DNA from 2 places in the Allobosea sp. TWI1241 genome. Region 2 is predicted to be linked to the other one. Evidence: predicted binding sites of a transcription regulator. Region 2 holds the regulator's gene; the other holds the start of a gene.
The links. The regulator HrcA, encoded in region 2, represses chaperone genes, less so after heat shock. The targets are predictions, from matches to a motif close to GTTAGCACTCNCNNNNNGNGAGTGCTAAC.

Region 1: groES (co-chaperone GroES) is a predicted target of HrcA. The motif match lies at 5,951-5,979, and genes of this name have one in related genera.

The regions. Positions count from the first base shown of each region.
Region 1 covers NZ_JBDJKW010000005.1:119,926-129,056, forward strand. The annotation lists gene hisG (ATP phosphoribosyltransferase) at 1-818, shown strand, start outside; gene ABE438_RS08795 (META domain-containing protein) at 1,028-1,474, shown strand; gene ABE438_RS08800 (ABC transporter ATP-binding protein/permease) at 1,593-3,692, opposite strand; gene groL (chaperonin GroEL) at 3,910-5,547, opposite strand; gene groES (co-chaperone GroES) at 5,595-5,882, opposite strand; gene ABE438_RS08815 (MarR family winged helix-turn-helix transcriptional regulator) at 6,104-6,586, shown strand; gene ABE438_RS08820 (PaaI family thioesterase) at 6,654-7,133, shown strand; gene ABE438_RS08825 (DUF930 domain-containing protein) at 7,156-7,836, opposite strand; gene ABE438_RS08830 (DMT family transporter) at 7,990-8,832, opposite strand; gene ABE438_RS08835 (GNAT family N-acetyltransferase) at 8,829-9,131, opposite strand, start outside.
Region 2 covers NZ_JBDJKW010000012.1:46,357-55,487, reverse strand. The annotation lists gene ABE438_RS15430 (WecB/TagA/CpsF family glycosyltransferase) at 1-221, shown strand, start outside; gene ABE438_RS15425 (DUF6492 family protein) at 218-1,141, shown strand; gene hrcA (heat-inducible transcriptional repressor HrcA) at 1,198-2,280, shown strand; gene ABE438_RS15415 (ankyrin repeat domain-containing protein) at 2,277-2,930, shown strand; gene recF (DNA replication/repair protein RecF) at 2,938-4,065, opposite strand; gene dnaN (DNA polymerase III subunit beta) at 4,078-5,196, opposite strand; gene dnaA (chromosomal replication initiator protein DnaA) at 5,331-6,782, opposite strand; gene rpsT (30S ribosomal protein S20) at 7,599-7,865, opposite strand; gene ABE438_RS15390 (threo-3-hydroxy-L-aspartate ammonia-lyase) at 8,051-9,025, opposite strand.

The DNA.
Region 1 (9,131 bases), on a different contig from region 2:
CCTTCCTCTCTGCCTCCGAGATCGTGGCGCAGCTCGCCTCCGGCGCCGCACATCTCGGCATCACCGGCGAGGACCTGGTGCGCGAGCAGGTGCAGGACGCCGACGCCGCCGTCGAGCTGCTGACCCCGCTCGGCTTCGGCCACGCCAATGTCGTGGTCGCGGTGCCGCAGGCCTGGATCGACGTGCGCTGCATGGCCGATCTCGACGACGTCGCCGCCACCATGCGCGCCCGCACCGGCAACAAGCTGCGCGTCGCCACCAAATACGTGAACCTGACCCGGCGCTTCTTCGCCAGCCACGGGCTCAGCGACTACCGCATCGTCGAGAGCCTTGGCGCGACCGAAGGCGCGCCGGCCGCCGGCACCGCCGAGATCGTGGTCGACATCACCACCACCGGCGCGACGCTGACCGCCAATGCGCTCAAGGTGCTCGACGACGGCGTGATGCTGGCCTCGGAAGCCAATCTCGTCGCCTCGGTGCGCGCGCCCTGGGGCGAGCGCGCCCGCAAGGCCGCCGCCGCCATCCTCGGCCGCGTCGCCGCCGAGGAGGAGGCCCGCTCGCTGCGCGAGGTCCGCGCCCTGCTGCGCGATCTCCCGGCCGGCACGCTCGAAAGCCTGGCCGCGGCGCATGGCGCCCGCCTGCCCTTCGGCGCAAGCGCCAGCGACGGCGTGGTGACGCTGCACTGCCCGCGCAAGGGCGTGTTTGCCCTGGTCGAGGCGCTGACGGCCGCCGGTGCCGACGACGTGACGGTGCGCGCGCTGGACTATGTCTTCCGCCGCAGCAACCCGCTGATCGAAAAGCTGCTCGCACGTCTCTGAGCGCCGGATTCCCGACACGAAATCGCGCTAGGAGCAGGGACGAAGCCAAGCGTCGCCCCTGCCCGCAGCGATTTCGTGCCTGGTGAAGCCAAGCGGACCATGGTCGCGTCATGCGATCGAGGCTTGCGCTTTCCCCCGCGATCGGTGCAGTGGAGGGATTACGCTTTCCTATGCGTCTGCCGCTCTGTCGAATCCGGGGTCTGGATCAGTTGAACACGCAGTTGCGCCTCGGCCTCGCGGCCGCCATCGCCCTCTCCCTGGCTCCCGCCGTTTCCAGCGGCGCCTTCGCGCAGGGCCGTCCGCCGACCTCCGCGCAGCCGGAGAAGAACTTCCCCTTCGACGCGTCCTGGACCCTGCTCCAGGCCGGTGGCAAGCAGGCCTCCGGCTATCGCATCACGCTGAAGGTGGATTCCAACCTGCGCGGCACCGGCTTCTCGGGCTGCAACAACTTCTCGGCCGCCGCCTACCCGCTGCGCCAGCAGGGCTTCGCGGTCGGGCCGATCGCGGTGACCAAGAAGGCCTGCGACAGCGGCGCGATGGGGTTCGAGCGCAGCTTCCTGCTGGCGCTGCGCTCCGCCAAGCAGTGGGACCTCGTCCAGGGCCGCCTCGTCCTCAAGACCGGCCAGGGCGACCTCACCTTCGAGCGCGGCATCTGAGGCCCGCTCGGGACGCCTCGCCGCCTCCCGCCCCATAGGACGACCATAAAAAAGACCGGCACGCCCAGCGCGCCGGTCTTTTTTCGTCGCGGCGCTTGTTTCGCCGTGGCGGCGCGCCTCAGCCCCAGGAAGCGAGGTCGCGCGGCTTGGGGCTGAAGGTGCCGTCGGGATTGCGCTCCATCGCCACCAGCGCATCGTGCATCTCGCGCAGCGTCGAGCGGTGGCCGATCGAGACGATGCTGGTCTGCGGCAATTCGCGCCGGATCATCGCGTAGATCTCGCCCTCCAGCTTCTCGTCGAGCGAGGCCGTGGCCTCGTCGAGGAAGAGCCAGTCCGGCTTCGCCAGCAGCGCGCGCGCCACCGCGAGGCGCTGCTGCTCGCCGCCGGAGAGGCGCTGGCCCCAGAGATCGACCTCGTCCAGCCGCTCGGTGAGATGGCCGAGGCTGACCTTCGCCATCACGTCGCGGATGGTCTCGTCGCCGAAGGCATCCGGATCGGCCGGATAGGCCAGCGCGGCGCGCAGCGTGCCCTGCGGCAGATAGGGCCGCTGCGGCAGCACCAGCATGCGCGTGCCGGCCGGGGCCGAGACCTTGCCCTGGCCGAAGGGCCAAATGCCCGCCAGCGCGCGGAACAGCGTAGACTTGCCGGACCCCGAGGGGCCGACGACCAGCGTCGAGCGGCCCTTGGCCAGCGCGAGGTCGTCGACCTGTACGATCGGCTGGCCGCTGGGCAGGCTCAGCGTCATGTCGTGGATGCGGGTGTCGCCGCCTTCCGAGACGCCATGGGCGATCGCGGCGCCGTCCTGGTCGGGATGCTCGGCTTCCGCCTGCGCCACCGCCGCCTCGAAGGAGGTCAGGCGGTTGATGGAGGCGAGGTAGGAGGCGATCGTCGCATAGCTGTTGATGATGAAGGAGAGCGCCGTCTGCACCCGGTCGAAGGCGCCGGCGACCTGCATCATGATGCCGAGCGTGATCGTGCCGGCGAAGTAGTACGGCGCCAGGATCATGTAGGGCAGCACGACGCTGAGCTGGTTGTAGGACAGGGTGAAGCTGGTCAGCTTCAGCCGGCGCCAGACCAGCCGGTAGAAGTTCTCGACGATGTCGCCGAAACGGCGGGAGAGATGCCGCCCCTCGACCGGCTCGCCGCGCATCAGCGCGATCTGCTCGGAATATTCGCGCAGGCGGGCGAGCGAGAAGCGGAAATTCGCCTCGCGGCGCTCCTGCTCGAACTCGAGCCCGATCAGCGGCCGGCCGATCAGATGGGTGATCCAGGTCGCCGCCACGGCATAGATGAAGGCGACCCAGAAGATGTAGCCCGGCACGGCGATCGCGGTGCCGGGAATGGTGAAGGCGACCTGGATGTTCCAGAGGATGATCGAGAAGGAGACAAGCGTCGAGACCTGGGTCAGCAGCGGCAGGGCGAAGCTGTAGGTCTGGTTGACGAAGGAGCGGGTGTCCTCGGCGATACGCTGGTCGGGGTTGTCGACCGTGCCGGCCAGCGCCAGCCGGTAATGCGTGCCGCGCCCGAGCCAGCGGGCATTGTAGGCTTCCGCCATCCAGCGCCGCCAGCGGATGAGCAGGGTCAGCTGCGCGAACATCTCGATCAGGTTCGAGACCACCCAGACGAAGGCCCAGACGCAGAAGACGTAGAAGAGCTGGTACCAGAACGCCGCAGCATCCTTGTTCTGCAACGCATCGTACATGTCGCGGTTGAAGAAGGAGAGGCGCAGCGTGATGCCGACCTGCAGCTGGTTCAGCACGATCAGGAAGACGAAGAGCGAGACCGCCAGCCGGCCGAGCCGGATCTTGAAGGGGCCGATCGGCCAGAGATTGGCGGTGGTGATCTCCTCGGATTCGAAATAGGGCGAGGCGATCCGGGCGATGCGGGCGATCACCGGCACGAAGGAGATCGCGTAGATCAGGATGCCGAAGACGCCGACCGTGGTCGGCAGGCTGGTCGGCACCGCCGGCAGCTGCAAAGCCGCCGTCCACCAGCCGAGCTGCGAGAGCAGCGCGCTGCCGCCGAAGACTACGTATTCGATGGCGAAGACCGCCGAGAAGATCTTCAGGAAGAAGGCCAGCGTCGGCGCGCGGAAGGTAACGACGGCGAGCAGGGCGCCGATCACGCCCATGCCGATCGTCCCGGCATCGCCGCTGCGCACGCCCACCGCGAGCGCGATCACGGCCATCAGGGCGACGGCGAAACTCAACAGGCGCATGGCGTAATCCCGGTTCGGCTGGGCGCGCGGCGGACGCCGCGATTCGCGGAGGATGATGCAGGCCAGCACCGCACACAAGGACGCCCTGCATAAGGCTTCGCGGCGCCGCTCAGCGATTTGTGAAGCGCCCGGTGCCGGCGCGCCGGACGCAGCGGCAGCCCCAACGGAAAAGGCCCGGCTTGCGCCGGGCCTTCCTGGTCTTGCCGGATGGCTTGGATCAGAAGTCCATGCCGCCCATGCCGCCGCCGCCCATCGGGGGCATCGGGGCTTCCTTCTTCGGAAGCTCGGCGATCATCGCCTCGGTGGTGATCAGCAGGCCGGCGACCGAAGCCGCGTCCTGGATCGCCGTGCGCACGACCTTGGTCGGGTCGATGATGCCGGCCTTGACCATGTCGCCGAACTCGCCGGTCTGGGCGTTGTAGCCGTAGGCGTAGTCGGTGGCCTCGAGCAGCTTGCCGACCACGACCGCGCCGTCATCGCCGGCGTTGTCGACGATCTGCTTCGCCGGGGAGGTGATGGCCTTGCGGACGATCTCGACGCCGGTCTTCTGGTCGTCGTTCTGGGTCGTGAGCGACTTCAGGGCGCCGAGCGAGCGCAGCAGGGCGACGCCGCCGCCCGGCAGGATGCCCTCTTCCACCGCAGCGCGGGTGGCGTTCAGGGCGTCGTCGACGCGGTCCTTCTTCTCCTTGACCTCGATCTCGGTCGCGCCGCCGACGCGGATGACCGCGACGCCGCCGGCGAGCTTGGCCAGACGCTCCTGCAGCTTCTCGCGGTCATAGTCCGAGGTGGTCTCCTCGATCTGCGCCTTGATCTGCGAAACGCGGGCCTCGATCTGGTCCTTGGCGCCGGCGCCGTCGATGATCGTGGTGTTCTCCTTCTCGATGCGCACCTTCTTGGCGCGGCCGAGCATGTCGAGCGTCACGGTCTCGAGCTTGATGCCGAGGTCTTCCGAGATCATCTGGCCGGCGGTCAGGATCGAGATGTCCTCGAGCATGGCCTTGCGGCGATCACCGAAGCCCGGAGCCTTGACGGCGGCGATCTTCAGGCCACCACGCAGCTTGTTGACGACGAGCGTGGCCAGGGCCTCGCCCTCGACGTCCTCGGCGATGATGAGCAGCGGCTTGCCGGTCTGCACGACGGCCTCGAGGATCGGCAGCATCGCCTGGAGCGACGACAGCTTCTTCTCGAAGACGAGGATGTAGGGATCCTCGAGCTCGGCGACCATCTTCTCGGCGTTGGTGATGAAGTACGGCGAGAGGTAGCCGCGGTCGAACTGCATGCCCTCGACGACGTCCAGCTCGGTCTCGGCCGTCTTGGCCTCCTCGACCGTGATGACGCCCTCGTTGCCGACCTTCTGCATCGCGGTCGAGATCATCTCGCCGACCGACTTGTCGCCGTTCGCGGAGATCGTGCCGACCTGGGCGACCTCGGCGTTGGAGGTGACCTTCTTCGAGTTCTTCTGCAGATCCGCGACGATCGCCTCGACAGCGAGGTCGATGCCGCGCTTCAGGTCCATCGGGTTCATGCCGGCGGCGACGGCCTTCGAGCCCTCGCGGACGATGGCGGCGGCCAGCACGGTCGCGGTGGTGGTGCCGTCACCGGCGGCGTCGTTCTGCTTCGAGGCCACTTCGCGCACCATCTGGGCGCCCATGTTCTCGAACTTGTCGGCGAGCTCGATCTCCTTGGCGACGGTGACGCCGTCCTTGGTGATGCGGGGAGCGCCGAACGACTTCTCGATCACGACGTTGCGGCCCTTCGGACCCAGCGTGACCTTCACGGCGTTGGCGAGGATCTCCACGCCGCGCAGCATCTTGTCGCGGGCGTCGGTGGAGAAGCGAACTTCTTTGGCAGCCATGAGACTACTCCTGATTGAACGTTACGGAAGGGCGGTCTGCGGGCTGATCAGCCGACGATGCCCATGATGTCGGATTCCTTCATGATCAGGAGATCCTGGCCGTCGATCTTGACCTCGGTGCCGCTCCACTTGCCGAACAGGACGCGATCGCCCTGCTTGACGTCGAGGGCGACGAGCTTGCCGGCCTCATCACGGGCGCCCGGACCGACCGCGACCACCTCGCCCTCCTGGGGCTTTTCCTTGGCGGTATCGGGGATGATGATGCCGCCCTTGGTCTTCTCTTCGCTATCAAGGCGACGGACCACAACGCGGTCATGCAGCGGACGGAACTTCATGGTTCTGTCTTCCTCTCGCTCGTAAATTCTTGACGGTGCCTCACCGGGAGGCGTCCCGCTGGATGTCTGTTAGCAGTCTCGATCATCGAGTGCCAAGCGACGTCGGGGAGATAGGTCGCCCCCGTGGGGGAGTCAAGGAGCGCCGCGCGCAAAGGTTAGCGGCGCGGGGATAGGCGCCTTGTCCTGCTGCGGTAGCCGCACAAACCGGCTATCCTGTGGCGATGACCACCCCCATCCCCGATCCCCGCCTCGACGATATCGGCCGGTCCTGCGTCGTGCTGCATGTGCGCATGACGGCGCGCGCCGTCACCCGCGCCTATGACGAGGCGATGCGGCCGAGCGGGCTGAAGATCACCCAGTTCGTGCTGCTCTCGGCACTCTCGACCGGGCAGTGGCGTTCGGTGACCGAACTCGCGGAACGCTTCGCGCTGGAACGGACCTCGCTCACGCGCAACCTCCAGCTGCTCGCCGCCGAGGCGCTGATCGAGCGCTGCGAGTGCAAGGGGCGCGCACAGACCTATCTCGTCACCGAGAAGGGCCGCGCCGCGATCGAGAACGCCATCCCCTATTGGCGCCTGGCGCAGGAGCGGATCGAGACCGCGCTAGGCAGCGAGCGCTGGAGCGAGACGCGCGACGGGCTGCGCGCCATCCGCCGCGCCATCCGCGACGTCGCGCCCTTGCCCGCGCCCGACGCAGCCGGCTGAGCCTCCGCCTTGACGCTGCGCGTCGGCACCTCATAACGTGCAGATACACGATGAGGGAGTTTCCGCGATGCAGCCTGCCTATGGCGTCGTCAGCCGCGATGTCCTGCTCGCCGAGGACGGGCTGAGCTTCCTGCGCGCCATGCTGGAAGGGCGCCACCCCGGTCCGCCCATCGCCGAGACGCTCGACTTCACCCTGAGCGAGGTCGCGCAAGGGGCCGTGGTCTTCACCGGCCAGCCCGGCGCACGCTTCCTCAACCCGCTCGGCACGGTGCATGGCGGCTGGACCGCGACGCTGCTCGATTCCGCCATGGCCTGCGCCGTCCATGCGACGCTCGCGGCCGGCGAGGGCTACACCACGCTCGAGATGAAGCTGAACTATGTGCGCCCGGTGCTGCCCGATGGCGGGCCGGTGCGCTGCGAGGGCCGCGTCATCCATCGCGGCGGCTCGATCGCGACCAGCGAGAGCCGGCTCCTCGATGCACGGGGCAAGCTGCTGGCGCACGGGACCGAGACCTGCATGATCTTCGGCGCGAAGCCAGCGGGCTGAGGGCGGATGCGGCCCTTGCCGCTCAATGCACGGGAGGCAACCCGAGCGAGGCCCATAGCTCCCGGGGGATCGCGTCGCCGGCGCTGAACCGGAAGCCGGCGACCTTTGTCCCATCCGGCGTCACCTCGCAGCGATAGCGCAGGCTGTACCAGCGCCGTCGGCTGCGGAAGGCGGCGCCGTTCGCCTCCAGCCCGGCGCGCGACAGATGCACATCCTCCAATGCGAAGGCGACGACGCGGTCGGGCTCGAAGGCGCCATTCCAGCCCCGGATCTGGCTCATCGCCTCGAGGTTGCAGATCTGCTCGACACGCTCGGCGTGATCGAGCCGCTTCAGGCTCTCCCGCGCCTCGCGGCTGCGCGGATGGGCCAGCACATCCGCCGACATGAGCTGCCGCGCCTCGACCATCGTGTCGAATGGTTGCGCGGGGGCCGGCGCGGCGGCTTCCGGGGCCGGAGCCGGCATCTCCGGCGGCGCGGGGGAAGGCACGACGGCGGCCGGAGCCATCGGGGCCGGGCGCGCCGCGGAGAGAGGCAGTTGCGCGGGGCTGAGGAGTTCCAACTCGATCGCCTCCTCCGGCATCGGCTCGAAGCGTGAAGGACGTGCCGCCAGCATGAGGGCGCCGAGCAGGGCGGCGTGAAGGAAGAGGGCGAGACCGATGGCGCACGCGTCGAGGCCGTTCCGCGGGGAAGGGGCGCGCCGCATCTCCGCTTAGGCCGTGAGGAAGGGAAATGCCGTCATCGCCTGCCCCCTGCCCCGACCCTGCCCCTGCCGTATTCAGGCGGTCTCGCCTCTGCATGGTTCGCCGAGCTCTAGCCCGGCGAAACCGGCGAATTTGCGGCTGACGTCGCCTGCGCCTCAGCGCCGGCTGACCGCGACCGCCCCGGCGACGATCAGCACCGCGCCGGCATAGGTCGTCCAGGGCGGCACCTCGGCGAAGAGCAGCCAGCCGAGCAGGCTCGCCCAGATCAGCGCGGTATATTCGATCGGCGCAAGCCGCGAGGCCGGGGCGCGGGCAAAGGCCGTCGTCAGCAGGAAATGCCCGGCGACGCCGAGCGCGCCCGCCAGCGCATAGGCGACGAGATCGGCCCCGCTCAGCGGCACCGCGTAAAGGAAGGCGGGGATGGCGAGGCACAGCGCCGGCCCGGCGTTCTGGAACAGCACGATCACCGCCGGCCGCTCGCGCAGGGCGATGCGCCGGAGCAGCACCAGGTTGAAGGCATAGGTCACGGCCGAGAACAAAGCCGCGGCGACGCCGAGGCCGGCGCCCGAGACCTCGCCCTGCAGCCGCGGCCAGACCATGACCAGCATGCCGGCGAGCCCGCAGCCCAGCGCCTGCAGGATGCGCCTGTCGAGCCGTTCGCCCAGCATCAGCGTGCCCATCAGGGCGACGAAGACCGGGGCGAGGAAGGAGAGCGTCAGCGCCTCGGCCAGCGGCAGCACCGAGACCGAGTAAAAGAAGGAGCCGGCTGTCATCACCACCACCGGCACCCGCGCCAGATTGCCCATGACACTGGCGCGCGTCGGCGCCGGCGGGCGAGTGATCGCCACCGCGGCCAGCGCGAAGACGCTGCCGGCGGCGAAGCGCATGAACAGCGCGACGATGAAGGGATGCTGCTGCATCTGCCCCTTCACCACGGCGTCCATACCGGTCAGCAAGGCGATCCCGAGGACGGCGAGGAGCGGGGCCGGCAGGGTCATGGTGCCTCGGCGGCGACGGGCCTGCGGTAGTGGTATTCCCAGCTGGCGGAGACGTCGGCCAGGTAGCGCTCGCCCGGCCAGCGGCGGAAGCCGAGCTTCTCGTAGAAGCGGTGGCCGCGGGTGAAGCGCGTGTCGGACCAGAGCATCAGCTCGGCCATGCCGCGCTCCGCGGCGAAGGCGAGCGCCCGCCCGAACAGGGCCTGGGCGAGCCCGGAGCCGCGATAGGCCGGATCGGCATAGACCTTGAACAATTCGACCGCGCCCTGCTCAGGAACCGGCACGGCGGCAAGCGAGCCGAC
Region 2 (9,131 bases):
CCGCCCATTGCAGCATCGCCGCCGGTGTCGGCGCCTTGTTCGACTTCATAGCCGGCGACATTCCGCGCGCGCCGGAGACGATGCGCCGCCTGCGGCTGGAATGGCTGTTCCGGCTGGCGCGCGAGCCGCGCCGGCTCTGGCGGCGCTATGTCGTCGGCAATCCGCTCTTCCTGGCGCGTGTCCTGATCCACAAGCTGCGCACCGGCCGAAGCCGGCGATGAGCCGCAGCTACGCCATCGCGACGCCGAGCCATGCCGGGGACTTCGCGCGCTGCCGCCTGCTCTGCGCCAGCATCGACCGCTATCTCTCCGGCCACAGCACGCATTACCTCCTGGTCGAGGATGCCGACCTTCCGCTGTTCAAGCCGCTGGCCGGCCCGCGCCGCACCGTGCTACCGGAATCGGCGCTGCTTCCCGCCTGGCTGAAGGCGCGGCCCGATCCGCTCAGCCTCGGCCGGCGCCGGGTCTGGACCGGTCTCGGCGCGCTGCGCCGCGGCGTGCCGCCGCTGCGCGGCTGGCACGCGCAGCAATTGCGCAAGCTCGCCTTGCCGCTCGCCATGCCGGAAGACGTGGTGATCTTCGCCGATTCCGACATGATGTTCCTGCGGCCCTTCGACCTCGCCAGCCTGTCGCAGGGCGAAGCGGTCAGGCTCTACGTCAAGCCGGGCCACATCCGGGCCGAGATGACCGAGCACGCCGCCTGGTGCCGCAACGCCGCCAGCCTGCTCGGCCTGCCTGCGCCGGCGATGCCGAGCGACGACTACATCAACAATCTGGTGAGCTGGCGCCGCGAGCATGTCGTGGCGATGCTCGCGCTGATCGCCGAGCGCGCCGGGCGCGACTGGGTCTCGGCGATCGGGCGCATGCGCCGGTTCTCGGAGTACCTGATCTACGGTTACTATGTCGACCAGGTGCTGGGGCGCGAGCGCGCCGGGCATTTCGGCGAGGCGCTGGAGCTGTGCAAGGTCTACTGGGGCGATGAGCGCGAGCCGCTCGCCGGATTGTCTAGCTTCGAGCAGGTTCTGGAGCCCGGCCAGGTCGCGGTCGGGGTGCAGTCCTTCATCGGCGAGCCGGTCGCGCATCTGCAGGCGCTGTTCGAGGCCCAGCCCGACGCAGCCTCCGCATCGCGCCGCGCCCCTTGATCGCGCCGCCGCCGCGTGGACAATAAGGCGATGTCCTGCAAGCGCACGGTCCCCGCATGAGCCTGCACCGGCCCCCGGAGCCGCCCGGCGGTCTGGTCGCGGTCGACCAGCGCTCGCGCGAGATCTTCCGGCAGATCGTCGACGGCTATCTGACTACCGGCGAACCGGTCGGCTCGCGCAACATCGCACGCCTGCTGCCGATGTCGCTCTCGCCCGCGACCGTGCGCAACGTCATGACCGACCTCGAGATGGCCGGGCTGATCTACGCGCCGCACACCTCGGCCGGCCGGCTGCCGACCGAGCGGGGCCTGCGCTTCTTCGTCGACGCGATGATGGAGGTCGGCGACCTCACGGGCGACGAGCGCGCGCGCATCGAGGCACAGATCCGCGCCGCCGCGAGCCAGCGCACGCTCGACGCCACGCTGGCGGAAGCCTCCGTGCTGCTCTCGGGCCTATCGCGCGGGGCCGGCGTCGTCGTCACCACCAAGGCGAACGCCCGCCTGCGCCATATCGAATTCGTGCGGCTCGACGCCCATCGCGCCCTCGTCGTGCTGGTCGCCGACGACGGCACGGTCGAGAACCGCATCCTCGCCCTGCCGCCCGGCCTGCCGGCTTCGGCGCTGGTCGAGGCCGGCAACTTCCTCAACGCCCGCATCGCCGGCAAGACGCTGGCCGAGCTGCATCGCGAGATCGAGGAGAGCCGCGCCGAGATGGAGCGCGAGCTCGACGGGCTGACGGCGCGACTGGTCGAGAGCGGGGTCGCGACCTCGTCGGGCCTGTCGGGCGACCGCCAGCTGATCGTGCGCGGCCAGGCCAACCTGCTCGACGACCTCAGGGCGCAGGAGGATCTCGAGCGGATCAGGCTGCTCTTCTCCGATCTCGAGGCCCAGACCGAGATGATCGACCTGCTCTCGCGGGCCGAGGCCGGCGACGGGGTGCGCATCTTCATCGGCTCGGAGAACAAGCTGTTCTCGATGTCGGGCTCCTCGATCGTCGCAGCCCCCTTCCGCGACGGCGAGCAGCGCATCGTCGGCGTGGTCGGGATCATCGGCCCGACGCGGCTGAACTATGCCCGCATCGTGCCGATGGTCGACTACACCGCCCGCGTGGTCGGGCGCCTCCTGGACGAGGGGCGATGAGGCCGGCCGCCGCCTGGCTGGCGCTCGCCCTGACGCTGACGACGGGGATGCAGGCCATGGCGGGCGACGATCTCCACGCACTGGTCGCCGCGGGCGACCTTCCCGGTATCGAGCGCGCCATCGGCAGCGGCGCCGCGCTGGATACGCGCGACGGCCAGGGGCGCACGCCCCTGCTGCTGGCGGTGGCTGAAAACCGCAGCGCCATCGCCAAGGCGCTGCTCGCCGCCGGCGCCGACCTCAACGCCCAGGCCGTCAACAGCGACACGCCCTGGCTCCTGGCCGGGGCGAGCGGGCGCAGCGAGATCATCGCCGCCATGCTGCCGCTGAAGCCCGATCTCACCCTGCGCAACCGCTATGGCGGCAATGCGCTGATCCCGGCCTGCGAGCGCGCCCATGTCGAGACGGTGCGCCTGCTGCTGACCAGCGGCATCGACGTGAACCACGTCAACGATCTCGGCTGGACCTGCCTGCTGGAGATCGTGATCCTCGGCAATGGCGGCCCGCGCCATCAGAGCGTCGCGAAGCTGGTGCTCGCCGCCGGTGCCGATCCCAATCTCGCCGATCGCGACGGCGTCACCCCGCTGGCCCATGCCCGCCAGCGCGGGCAGGACGCGGTCGCGGCGCTGATCGCGGCGGCCGGCGGCCGCTGACCACGCCTCAGGGCAACAGGTCGATGCGGCCGGGCGTGACCAGCAGGCGTTGCGCCTGCGCCGGCAGATCGCCGAACAGCGCCGGGTCCGCCCCCGTCATCCAGACCTGGCAGCCGAGATCGACCAGCCCGGCATAGAGCGCGCCGCGGCGGCGCGGATCGAGATGCGCTGCGATCTCGTCGAGCAGGACCAGAGGCGGCAGGTCGCTCATCGCCGCCACCAGCCGGGCATGGGCCAGCACCAGCCCGATCAGCAGCGCCTTCTGCTCGCCGGTCGAGCCCTGGCCGGCGGGGATGTCCTTAGCAGCGTGGCGCACGGCGAGATCGGAGGCCTGCGGGCCGGCAAGCGTGCGCCCGGCCGCCTTGTCGCGCGGGCGCATGGCAGCGAGGCGCTCGCGATAGGCGTCCTCGGCGTCGAGCGCCGGCAGGGTGGCGACGAGGTCGTCGATCTCGCCCTCCAGCCGGAGATCGGCATGCGGGAAGGGCGAGGCCTTCTCGCGCGTCGCGGCGATGATGGCCGAGAGCCGCGCCACCGTCTCGGCCCGCGCCGCGGCCACCGCCACGCCGAGCTCGGCGATCTCGCGCTCGATCGCGTCGAGCCAACGCCGCTCGCCGGGGCTTTCCTCGAGCAGGCGGTTGCGCGTGCGCAGCACCTTTTCCAGCGCGTTCGAGCGGCTGCCATGGCCGGGATCGACAGCGAGCACCAGCCGGTCGAGGAAGCGGCGGCGATCGCCGGCCGGGCCGCGGAACAGCGCGTCGAGATCAGGCGTCAGCCAGACCAGCCGGACATGGTCGCTGAAGGCGAGCGCCGAGCCCACCGGGGCGCCGTCGATGCGCGCCAGCCTGGCCCGCCTGCCCTCGGCGTCCGGCGCCTCCAGCCCGATGCCGAGGCGCGCGCCCTCCTCGGCGAGGCCGATCGAGACGGCAAAGCCGCCCTCGCCCGGCCGGCGCGCCATCTCGGCGAGATCGGCGCGGCGCAGGCCGCGGCCGGGCGCGAACAGCGAGAGCGCCTCGAGGATGTTGGTCTTGCCGGCGCCGTTCTCGCCGCAGAGCGCGACGAGCCGCCCCTCGATCGCGAGATCGAGGGCGGCATAGGAGCGGAAGTTCTGGAGGGTGAGCTGCGCGACCGCGGTCAAGAGCGCCGGCGCTCAGACCCGCATCGGCATCAGCACGTAGAGCGCGGCGGCGCCCTCGCGGTCCTGGATCACCGTGGGCGAGCCGGGATCGGCGAGCTTCAGCAGGGCGGTGTCGCCGTCGAGCTGGGCGGCGATGTCCATCAGATAGCGGGCGTTGAAGCCGATATCGAGCGGGCTCGCCTCGTACTCGACCTCGATCTCCTCGGTCGCCGAGCCGGAATCCGGATTGGTGACCGACAGCGTCATGCGCCCATCCGCCATGGAGAGCTTCACGGCGCGGCCGCGTTCCGAGGAAATGGTCGAGACGCGGTCGACGGACGCTGCGAAATCGCCCTTGTCGACGGTGAGCAGCTTGTCGTTCCCGGCCGGGATGACGCGCTGATAGTCGGGGAAGGTGCCATCGATCAGCTTCGAGGTCAGCACCACCGCGGCGGCGGCGACGCGGATCTTGGTGGCGGAGAGCTCGACGCGGACCTCGCTGTCGCCATCCTCCAGCAGCTTCTGGATCTCGGCGACGGCCTTGCGCGGCACGATCACGCCCGGCATGCCGACCGAGCCCTGCGGGGCGGCGGTGTCCACGCGGGCGAGGCGGTGGCCGTCGGTGGCGACGGCGCGCAGCAGCGGCCGGCCCTCGACCTCGATCGTGTGCAGGTAGATGCCGTTGAGGTAGTAGCGCGTCTCCTCGGTGGAGATCGCGAACTGGGTCTTGTCGATCAGGCGCTTCAGCTCGCCGGCCGGCAGCACGAAGCGATGCGCCATCTCGCCGGCGGTGATGTCGGGGAAATCGCTCTCCGGCAGGGTCTGCAGGGTGAAGCGCGAGCGCCCGGAGCGCAGCACCATCTGGCCGCTCTCGCCGGTGGTCTCGAGCGAGACCTGCGAGCCGTCGGGCAGCTTGCGGACGATGTCGTAGAGGGTGTGGGCCGGCACGGTGGTGGCGCCGGGCTCGACCACCTCGGCCGTCACGGTCTCGACCACCTCGATGTCGAGATCGGTGGCCTTGAGCTTCAGCCCCTCCTCATTGGCCCGCAGCAGCAGGTTGGAGAGGATCGGGATCGTGTTGCGGCGCTCCACGACGCGATGGACATGCCCGAGCGATTTCAGGAGCGTGGAGCGTTCGACTGTAACCTTCATGGCTCTATCTGGCGTGCTGGCGCGCGCGCCATCGGCGCGCGGCGAGAAAGAGGGCCCGCGACATTGCCGGAGCCCCGTCCCGGGCGCAAGGGCGCCCGGCGGGTTCTCTCACAGGCGAAACGCCGCGCCCGGGCTCACTCCTGCAGCATGCGCTTGAGGAGGTCGACCTCCTCGTGCAGCGAACGGTCCTCGCCGATCGCCTTCTCGATCTTGCGCACGGCGTGCAGCACCGTGGTGTGGTCGCGCCCGCCGAAGCGGCGACCAATCTCCGGCAGGGAGCGCGGGGTCAGCGCCTTGGCGAGATACATCGCGATCTGGCGCGGCTTGACCACCGCCGCGGTGCGGCGCTCGGAGAGGATGTCGGCGCGGCTGACATTGTAGCGCGTCGCCACCAGCTTCTGGATCTCCTCGATCTTGACGCGGCGCGGCTCGCGGGTGCGCACCAGATCGCGGATGGCCGCCTCGGCGGTCTCCAGCGTCACGGTGGCGCCGGTCAGCGTCGCATGGGCGAGGATGCGGTTGGCGGCGCCGTCGAGGTCGCGGCCATTGGTCGCCACGGCGCGGGCCACATAGGAGATCACGTCCGGATTGACCTGGAAGCCCTGATGCGCGGTCTTCAGCGCATCGAGCCGGCCGGTCAGGATCTCGACGCGCAGCGCCTCGTCCAGCTCGCCGATCTCGACGACGAGGCCGCCGGCGAGCCGCGAGCGGATGCGCTCGTCCATGGTCTCGAGGTCGCTCGGCAGCCGGTCGGCGGCGACGACGATCTGCTTGCCGGCGTCGATCAGCGCGTTGATCGTGTGGCCGAACTCCTGCTGGATCGAGCGGCCCTGGATGAACTGGACGTCGTCGACGATCAGCAGGTCGATGCCGCGCAGCTTCTCCTTGAAGGCGAGCGCGGTCTGCGACTTCAGCGCCGCGACGAAGCCGTACATGAAGCGGTCGGCGGTGAAATAGGCGACGCGCTTGCCGTGCTGGCGCGCATCCTGGGCGATGGCCTGGATCAGATGCGTCTTGCCGAGGCCGACGCCGGCATGGAGGTAGAGCGGATTGTAGGGCGTGGCCTCCTGCGAGGCGCCGGCGATGCGCTCGGCGGCGGCGAAGGCCAGCGCGTTCGGCTTGCCGACCACGAAGCTCTGGAAGGTCATGCGGCGGTCGAGCAGGGTGCCGCAGGCATCCATGACGTCGCGCTCACCGGCGGGGGCCGGCGCGGCCGGCGCCTCAGCCTCGACCGCGGCCGGGCGGGCCGGCGCCGGGCGCGGACGCTGCAGCGAGGCCAGGTCGGGGCGCGAGGCGGCCGCGTCGCGGGCGACCTGGCGCACGCTCAGCGAGACGCCGTGGGGGGCGTCCAGCTCGGCCATGCAATGCGCCCGCAGGCGCTCGGCGTAATGGGCCTCGAGCCAGCTCTTCAGGAAACGGGTGGGGACGGTGAGATGGGCGACGCCCTCGACCACCGCGGCGATCTCGACCCGGGCGAACCAGCTGGAGAACACGTCCTCGCCCAGCTCGGCCCGCAGGCGGCGGCGAACGCGGTCCCAGTTGTCACCGATGGCAGCCGCAACTCCGGCCTCGACGGAATCCGTCATCGTGCCCGCCCCATCGCCGCGCCCTGTCCGCTCCAGCATCTGTCTATCGCCCCGTTCAATATGTATGGCGCACCTGTGCGGTCCGGCGACGAGGCCGGTCCGCAGTGCCGCTTCTGGTGACAGCAAAGACCTCCCCGCCACCGGTGGTCACCGGCGGTGCGGGCCGCTCCAACGAGCGCTTCGTCTCTGCTAGCGGAAGAGGGTCCGGCGAAGGACGCGGCCGCTCTTCATCCCGATCTGATCAACAGTGGAAGACAAAGAACGCCATCCCTCCAACCCCCTGGTTGCAAGCCAAAAAGATCATCGATCTCTGGAAAGTCCGGCCCGACATCGCTGCCCGGCCGGCGATGAAGTGACCTTATAGGGCGGCCTCGAACGGGGGCAAGTGGCCGTTCGGGGGCCCGCGCGAATCAGCCGACGGACCCGCCTGAGACGCCGCGCAAGGGGCCCCTGCAATCAGTTGGGGACGTTGGACTTTTCGGGCCGGCAAGCGCGCCGCGCGCGCCCCGATTCTTTTTTCATAAGGGCCCGCGCGGACGGCCATGGAAGCGCCGCGATTCGGCGAAACCGAATGCTTTGCCCACTAAGATGATGAAAAATATGGCCTAATTCTGAGCGGCCGAAAGGACCGAAAAGCCTGATTTCGACCCCGCGGAACGCCGCAGGAGTCAAGTCCCTAAAACCGTGAAAATATTGCGGAATCGGCTTCGGGGACCGACGCGGCACGCAGCATCCCGGGTGCCCGGAACACGAAAAAACCCGGCTCCGTGGGAGCCGGGTCGAAACGGATCGTGGCGCCGCCGTGGCGGCGTCGGATCAGGACGCGAGAGCGCCGATGCGATGGGCCAGGCGCGAGACCTTGCGCGAGGCGGTGTTCTTGTGAACCACGCCGTTCTGCGCCGCCCGCATGATCACCGGCTGAGCGGCCTTGAGAGCCTCGCTCGCGGCGCCCTTGTCGCCGGAGGCGATCGCCTCCTCGACCTTGCGGAGGAAGGTGCGCATGCGGCTGCGGCGCGCCTTGTTGACGGCGGTGCGGCGCTCGATCTTACGCGCGGCCTTCTTGGCCGAGGTCGTATTGGCCATCGTCAGTCCCTGTCCTGATCACGGTCGATGCCTGGCCCGAAAGCCGGCGGACGCGACCGGAAATCCTATCTGTGAAAGCGCGAGCGACGGCCCAGCCGGAGCGGACCGTCGCAGTGATGGGAGCCTATAGTCGCTGGGCCGGGCGCAGTCAACGCCGGAATCGCGAACAGGCCCCGCGACCCTGCTCAGCCGCCGATGAAGCGGGCATAGCTCGGCAGGTCGACATTGCCGCCGCTGATCAGGATGCCGACCCGCTTGCCCTCGACCGGCACGGCGCCGGTGAAGACCGCCGCCGCCGCCAGGCAGCCCGTCGGCTCGACCACGAGCTTCATGCGCTCGGCGAAGAAGCGCATGGCGGCGACCAGGGCGGCGTCGCTCACCGTGACGATGTCCTCGACCAGGTCGCGGATGATCGGGAAGGTCAGCTGGCCGAGGAAGGCCGTCTGCGCGCCGTCGGCGATGGTCTTGGGCACGTCGATGCGAACGATCTCGCCCTTGCGCAGCGATTGCTGGGCGTCGTTGCCGGCCTCGGGCTCGACGCCATAGACCCGGCAGCCGGGATTGAGCGCCTTGGCAGCCAGCAGCGTGCCGGCCAGCAGCCCGCCGCCGCCGACGCAGGCGAGGATCACGTCGAACTGGCCGGCGTCCTGGATCAGCTCGAGGGTGGCCGTGCCCTGCCCGGCGATCACGTCGGCATGGTCGTAGGGCGGGATCACGGTCAGGCCGCGCGCGCTGGCGAGCCGGTCGGCCAGTTCCTGGCGGTCCTGGCTGTAGCGGTCGTAGCGCACGACCTCGGCGCCGTAGTTCTGCGTCGCCTCGACCTTCGCCGCCGGCGCGTCCTCCGGCATGATGATGGTGGTCGGCGTGCCGAGCAGGCGGCCGGCATAGGCGATCGCCTGGGCATGGTTGCCGGAGGAGAAGCTGAGCACGCCGCGCCGGCGCTGCTCGGCCGAGAGCGCGGCGATGGCGTTGTAGCCGCCGCGGAACTTGAAGGCGCCCATGCGCTGCAGGCTCTCGGCCTTGAAGACGAGATTGCCGCCGGTGCGGGCATTGGCGGTGCGCGAGGTCAGGGCCGGCGTGCGGTGGGCGACGCCGGCGAGGCGCCCGGCGGCGGTCTCGACATCGGCGAAGGTCGGCAGGGCAATGGCGGTCTCGGTCATCTCGGCTCCCTCGGGCTTGGCGGCGCATGCTGCCAGCCCGGGGCGGCGAACGCCATGGGGGTCCGCTGCCCTCCGCCATGCGCGGCGGGCAGCGGCGTCATCGCGG